DNA from 2 places in the Bradyrhizobium sp. CW1 genome. Region 1 is predicted to be linked to the other one. Evidence: riboswitches for the same ligand, from Rfam matches in the RefSeq annotation. Region 1 holds a riboswitch; the other holds the start of a gene.

The links. Region 1 has a riboswitch for cobalamin ahead of IVB54_RS25370 (energy-coupling factor ABC transporter permease). Riboswitches for the same ligand answer to the same signal wherever they lie in the genome.
Region 2: it holds a riboswitch for cobalamin, as region 1 does, so the genes downstream of both, metE (5-methyltetrahydropteroyltriglutamate--homocysteine S-methyltransferase) here and IVB54_RS25370 (energy-coupling factor ABC transporter permease) in region 1, are expected to answer to the same signal.

The regions. Positions count from the first base shown of each region.
Region 1 covers NZ_CP064684.1:5,166,331-5,169,734, forward strand. Annotated here, with positions in the region: gene cobF (precorrin-6A synthase (deacetylating)) at 1-640, opposite strand, end outside; gene IVB54_RS25370 (energy-coupling factor ABC transporter permease) at 686-1,363, opposite strand; cobalamin riboswitch at 1,400-1,620, opposite strand; gene cobA (uroporphyrinogen-III C-methyltransferase) at 1,666-2,397, opposite strand; gene IVB54_RS25380 (cobyrinate a,c-diamide synthase) at 2,394-3,404, opposite strand, start outside.
Region 2 covers NZ_CP064684.1:7,135,350-7,138,753, reverse strand. Annotated here, with positions in the region: gene IVB54_RS34235 (EAL domain-containing response regulator) at 1-57, shown strand, start outside; gene IVB54_RS34230 (4Fe-4S binding protein) at 591-794, shown strand; cobalamin riboswitch at 1,282-1,481, shown strand; gene metE (5-methyltetrahydropteroyltriglutamate--homocysteine S-methyltransferase) at 1,581-3,404, shown strand, end outside.

The sequences.
Region 1 (3,404 bases):
TCACGATCTGATCGGGCATGCCGAGATAGGCCCCCCACCAGATGTGCAGGCCCGCCGGATCAAGCGACTGGAACGCCGTGCCGCCGTCGAGCATCACCACCACGGTATCGACACCTGCCGGCCAACCGCCATCGCGCAAGCGGCGTCCGGTCGAAACTAGAAAGGGCTCGCCGATGTCGTTGAGCGGCAACGCATGCGCCGCACACAGCGCCTGGATCGAGGTGATGCCGGGCACGACCTCGATCTTTGGCGAGGGATTGAGCCGCCGCGCAATGCGCAGCGAGGAATCATAAAGCGAGGGATCGCCCCAGATCAGCAGCGCGACCTTGCCCTCTCCTTCGAGATGATCCCCGATCGTCTGCGACCAGACGGCGGCCACGGCATCATGCCAATCGTCCACGCCCTTGCGATAGTCCGCTTCAGCGGCGTCCCGCACGGGCAGATCGAACTCGGCAATGCGGGTCGTGTCGCTGGTGAGCAGATCGGCGCAGATCGTCCGCCTGAGATCGGCGAGGTCGGACTTGGCCGTCCCCTTGCGGGGGATCAGGACGAGATCGGCCGCGTTGATGGCAGTAATCGCGGCACGCGTGAGCTGCTCGGGATCGCCGCAACCGATGCCTATCAGAGAGAGCGTGAGCATGGTGGCTGCGAAGGGCGGCCATCATGGCCGCCCGTTCGCTTGTCTCTAGGCCGCGCTGTGCAAACGCGGCGTGACGAGACCGGGCGCGGTGACGCCGCGCAGCGACTTTGCCAGCGCGAGCACGCCGAGATCGGCGAGCGGCTCAATCACGATGACCAGCGCATAGGACGCCGCGAAGGTCGCGATGTTGGCGAGGTTGGTCGCGCCGAAGCCGGAGCCATAAATCGCCCAGAACGCCACCCAGGCGATGACGCCCGCCTGATAGGTCGTCGAAAGCGCCAGCGCCTGGCGGTACTTCAGATCGACATAGGCCGTGTTGCTCGAAATGATCCGCGTGGCGATCGCCTGGATTCCGAACAGCGGCACCAATAGCGTGGTGACGTTCATGCCATATTGCGGCAAGTCGGGCGGCTCGAAGAAGATGCCCTGGAACAGCAGGCCAAACGCGAGGCCGAAGGCCGCAGGCGCCGCGCCAAACAGCAGGAACAAGGTCGAGCCGAGGATGAAGTGCACTTCGGAGACGCCGACCGGGAAGTGCGGCAGGATCTCGAAGAAGATAAACACAAGTCCCGTGGTGGCGAGCGTCCGCGCCGCGAACGACGTGATGCCCTGCTCGCGCACGGTCTCAACCGCGAGCTTCAAGGCAACGCCGCCGACGGCAATGCCGGTTGCATAACTCAGCACGAGCTTGGCGTCCGAGACTAGTCCGGGTTCGATATGCATGGCTCAGATCCTTCTTGCCGTCACACCCGACGGCCTTGGCCTCAAAACATGCACGGCCGGTCTCCTGGCTCGCGGTTCACTGGGAGTCTCCGGCCTTCCCGGGCCTCGCGGCCCAGTGGCTGATCGAAGTCCCTCACCGCTTACAGTCGCGGGGGCGGCTGGGGTTTTGGGCGCCGCAACTGGGTCCGCCCATCCCCATTCCCGATTATGCTCCGGCGCTTTGCGCCGCATCGAGCACCATGCGTCTCCTGTGTGCCTCTTTCGCCGGCCGGGCGTCAAGGGGCGACGGGCGGACGAGGCGGTCATGACGGATAATTCCCCGCCAGCGCGCCGAACAGGATGACGGCCGCCGTGGAGGCCGCTCCGCCCCGCGCAAGCTGCTCTGCAAGTTCCGAAATGGTGGTGCGGACCAGCCGCTCATCGGGACGGCCGAGCGATTCGGCAAACAACGCCGGCGTGGTTGGGGCGAGCCCGTGCTCGATCAATTTGACGACCAACGCCGGAAACGTCCGCCGGCCCATATAGACCACGGTCGTCGCCTCCGGATCGGCCAGCGCCGCCCAATTGAGATCTGGCGGCAGCTCGCCGGTGACGTCCGCCCCGGTCACGAACTGCACGCGGCGCGAGGTGTGACGCCGGGTCAGCGGAATGCCGGCTTGCGCGGCGGCGACACAGGCCGAGGTGACGCCGGGAATGATCTCGTAGCCGATGCCCGCTTCACGCAGCGTCTCGAGCTCCTCCTCGAGCCGGCCAAAGATGCCGGCATCGCCCGACTTCAACCGGACCACGCGCGCGCCTGTCACGGCATAGTCGACCAGCAGGCGGTTGACATGGTGCTGCTTGGTCGAGGCCCGCCCTGCCCGCTTTCCCACCGCGACGAGATTGGCGCCGGGCCGGGCCAGATCGAGGATCGCGCCTGAAGCAAGATCGTCATAGAGCACAACGTCGGCCTCGCGCAGCCGCGCTGCACCCTTGAGCGTGAGCAGCTCGGGATCGCCGGGCCCGGCGGAGACAAAGGAGACAAAACCGCTCACCGGTCCTCCGCGATCAGATGGAAGAACGTGCCGGTGGCTTGTCCCCGCCGCGAGCCGGTCTCGGCAATGACCGCACCTGTCGCGTCGTGCACGACCGCCAGCGCCGTGTCGGGCTGCGCGACTATGGTCGAATAGTGGAATTCATGGCCACGCAGGCGTGCACCCGCCTGATGACCCGGCATCGGCGCGGCGAGCTCGGCCAGACGATAGCCCAGATGCATGCGGCGCTTGGCAAAGCTCGTCTCCAGGCCGAGCAGGCCCGTCATCTCGTGGCTGATGCCATCGGCGTCGGTCAAAGCGGTGCCCAGCACCATATAGCCCCCGCATTCGCCGTGCACCGGGCGCGTCTCGGCGAAGGCGCGCAATCCGCTGCGGAAGCGCGCATTGGCAGCGATCCTGCCGGCCTGCAGCTCGGGATAGCCGCCAGGCAGCCAGCACACATCGGCGACCGGATCAGGGGCTTCATCGGCGAGCGGCGAGAATGTCGAGATCTCCGCACCCGCCGCGCGCCACGCTTCCAGCATGTGCGGATAGACGAAGGAGAACGCGGCATCACGGGCAAGCGCAATGCGCTGGCCGGGCGGCGTCACGTTGACGCCGCTTGCGGCAGGTTGCGGCGACCAGGTGGCCGCCGAACGCAGCACCGCGTCGAGATCGACATGCTCGGCAACGAAGCGCGCGGCCTCGTCGATCAGCTTGCCGATTTCCGCCTGCTCCTCGGCCTGCACCAGTCCGAGATGCCGCTTCGGCAGGCTGATCTCGGCATGGCGCGGCAGCGCGCCGAATACGGCGATGCCGGCATCCAGCAGCGCGCGCCGCACGAGGGCTTCGTGGCGCGGGCTGGCAACGCGATTGAGCACGACGCCTGCAAGGCGCACACCGGGGCGGTAGTCGCGAAGGCCCGCCGCGATCGCGGCCGCCGTTTGTGCCTGTCCTGAGGGATCGATCACCAGCAGCACCGGCCAGTCCAGCATCTCCGCGATGTCGGCGGTCGCCCCGGTGCCGCA
Region 2 (3,404 bases), 2.0 Mb from region 1:
CCGCTGAAGCAATTTGCACAGTCATCTTTCAGCCCTGTTCCACTTCGTCCAAAATAGTTGTATGAGGAGTGACTGAGCACAGCCAGGCAAAGCGTTGCAAACCCAGTATCGCTTCTCCCGGCCGAACTTCATTTCCCTCCGAAGCGATGCCGAAGGGTATTGTAGCACAAAGCCGTTTTGGCAAGCCTCCAGCGAGTCAATCCGCGGAGCTAACGTTGCAGGCGTGAGCGCGGCTTGGACAAAATCTCCGGTCAGGGCGTGTGACCGGAGGTTTGCCGACATCCGGCGTAGACGTGCGTCGGCTCGCGGCTTTTACTCGCGCCGCCGGTTTCGGGAATCGTCGAGCGTCGCTTGGCCCCGCGAAACCGACGGAAGCTCGCAGCAGTCGAGTCGCGACCGGCTATCGGAGTAGGCGCCCGAGGGCTCGCACGGCTTGATATTGAAGCGGCCCATGCTGTCGCAGATGCAACACGGTCTCAGACCCCGCACAGCACCATTGGGCAAGTTGCCCATCATTGAGCGCGCCTGTCCTTGGCACGGCATTTGAAAGGGATCGCCAATGGCATCGCTCGCCTAAGGAGTCGGAAGGCATGGCTTACAAGATCGTCGCTTCGCAATGCACCGTTTGTGGGGCATGTGAGTTCGAGTGTCCCAACGCGGCGATCAGCCTCAAGCGCGACATTTACGTTATCGATGCAAAAAAGTGTACGGAGTGCGAGGGCCATTCCGACACGCCGCAATGCGCTGTGGTCTGTCCGGTGCCTGACACCTGTGTCCCGTCTAAGACAACATAAGCAGCCCGCGTCCAGAAGGCTTCACCGCTCGATTTTGCGAACGAAGGACTAGATGTCGAGCTTGTGGAGGCCGCCGTCCGCGTGCGGCGCATCGAGGTCAATCAACATCGTTATGAGCTTAAGGCGCTGATCGACTCCGAGAAGCGCTCGAAGGGCTCTGTCAGAGGAGACCGTCAAATTTGTCTCGAATAATGACAAGGCCGCCTCGATGCTCCAGGTCGTCGCGTTGAGGCTTATCGTCGTTGGCTGACGAGCCGAGCCGAGGCGAGGTGGACGGGCGTCGAATATCCCAAGATCAGCTTGCAGGATATCTAAAGCTACGTCACTTCGAAGCCGAAGAGACGGTCTCCACGCGCGACGAGATCGGTCCGGAGATCCTGAAGACGTACGAGAAGCTCGGCATCTGCTTGCCCACCTTCCCCATGCACTAGTGCATGGAGCTAGGGTGCGGCGACACTTAGTAGGTTGACGGATCGATCCTCGTGCGCCTAATGCCAGTCGTCGTGGTCTTCGGATTCGTTTGATCCGGAGCTAAGAGGGAAGCCGGTGCAATGCCGGCGCTGCCCCCGCAACTGTAAGCGGCGAGCCGCTGTCCAACGAAGTCACTGAAGCCATGCGGCTTCGGGAAGGCCGGACAGCAGCGACGACCCGCGAGCCAGGAGACCTGCCTCGACAATATATCGTCCACGGGCGGGGTGTCCCGGTGTGCGCCAAGCAGCTGTCGCTCACGCGATATTCGCTGCATGCGTCCGCCATGGCCTTTGCCCCAATCATGGGGTCTGAGCTATGTCTTTTCTTTCGCTTCCCGTTGCCACACTGGGGACGTCACGCATCGGCCCACGACGCGAACTCAAAGTCGCGCTCGAGAGGTACTGGGCGGGAAACTCCAGCGAAGCCGAGCTCCTCGAGGCGGGGAGTGGACTTCGTGCCGCTAATTGGGCACGGCAGAAATCCCGCGGTGCGACCGTCATTCCTTCGAATGACTTCTCGTTTTACGATCATGTGCTCGATACCAGCCTAATGGTCGGTGCCATTCCCGACGTCTACGGCTGGACCGAAGGTCCTGTGTCGCTCAAGACCTACTTCACCATGGCGCGTGGCGCTCAGGACGGTGGTCACGCTCAGCATGGGCCTGGCGTAGCCGCACAGGAAATGACGAAGTGGTTCGATACCAACTACCACTACATGGTGCCGGAATTTCACCGGGATCAGATCTTTAAGTATTCCTCTCGAAAGCCGATCGAGGAATATGAGGAGGCAAAAAGCCTCGGCTACCAAACGCGCCCCGTCCTAGTTGGCCCAGTCACTTTCCTGAAGCTTGGCAAAAGCGCAAATCCCGCATTCAATCCGCTGTCGCTGCTCGATCGGCTCCTCCCAGTCTATGTCGATGTTCTCCGCGAACTATCCTCGCGCGGTGCTGAATGGGTTCAGCTGGACGAGCCATGCCTAGTGATGGACGTCGACGAAGCATCGCGGGCGGCTGTCCGCCGGGCCTATGCTCATTTCGCAAAGCTTGTGCCGGCCCTTAAAATCATGCTGGCCACATATTTCGGGGCTATCGGCGACAATCTTGAAACAACCTTGGCCTTGCCCGTTGCCGGGCTTCATGTGGATCTGGTTCGGGCACCTGACCAGTTGGACGCAATTGTCGCCACAACCCGTAGAGATCTCGTGGTCTCACTAGGCGTCGTTGATGGTCGGAACGTGTGGCGCTCCAATCTTCCGGCGCTGCTCGACCAACTTGCTCCTATGGTCCAAAAATTGGGCAGGCACCGTGTTCAGATTGCTCCTTCCTGCTCGCTGCTTCATGTTCCGATCGACATTGAGCTAGAGACCGATCTCGATCCCAATCTGAAGACATGGCTGGCGTTCTCAGTTCAGAAGATCAAGGAACTTTCGATATTGGGCAAAGCGCTGGCCGGCCATGCTGCCGAGGTGGCCGATGAACTTGCGCTTTCGGAGGAGGCAGCCGTCACCCGCGAAACATCGCCCGAGATCCACAATGCGAATGTCGCCGGACGAATCGCCGCGATCGACGATAGCATGCTTCGCCGTCGCAGTGCGTTCACCCAGCGTGCCGACGTCCAGCGCGTCGCGTTCGCTTTGCCGATGTTCCCAACGACAACCATCGGATCCTTCCCGCAAACGGCCGATGTCCGGAATGCGCGCGCGGCTCATGCGCGGGGAACGTTGAATGACACGCAGTACGAGCAGCTTCTGAAAGCGGAGACAGCCCGTACCGTGAAGTGGCAGGAAGATATCGGCCTGGACGTGCTCGTACACGGTGAGTTCGAGCGCAATGACATGGTTCAATACTTTGCCGAGCAGCTGTTGGGCTTCGCTTTTACCAAGCATGGCTGGGTTCAGTCTTATGGCTCGCGGTACGTTCGTCCGCCTATCCTGTTCGGAGATGTCTCCCGGCCGAAGCCCATGACCGTTGAATGGTGGCGCTATGCGCAGTCTCTGACCAAAAAACCCGTCAAGGCTATGCTGACCGGACCGGTGACCATCCTGAACTGGTCGTTTGTCCGTGACGACATCTCGCGGCGCGAGACATGCCGACAGATCGCTCTCGCGATCCGAGATGAGGTCATCGACCTTGAGGCGGCT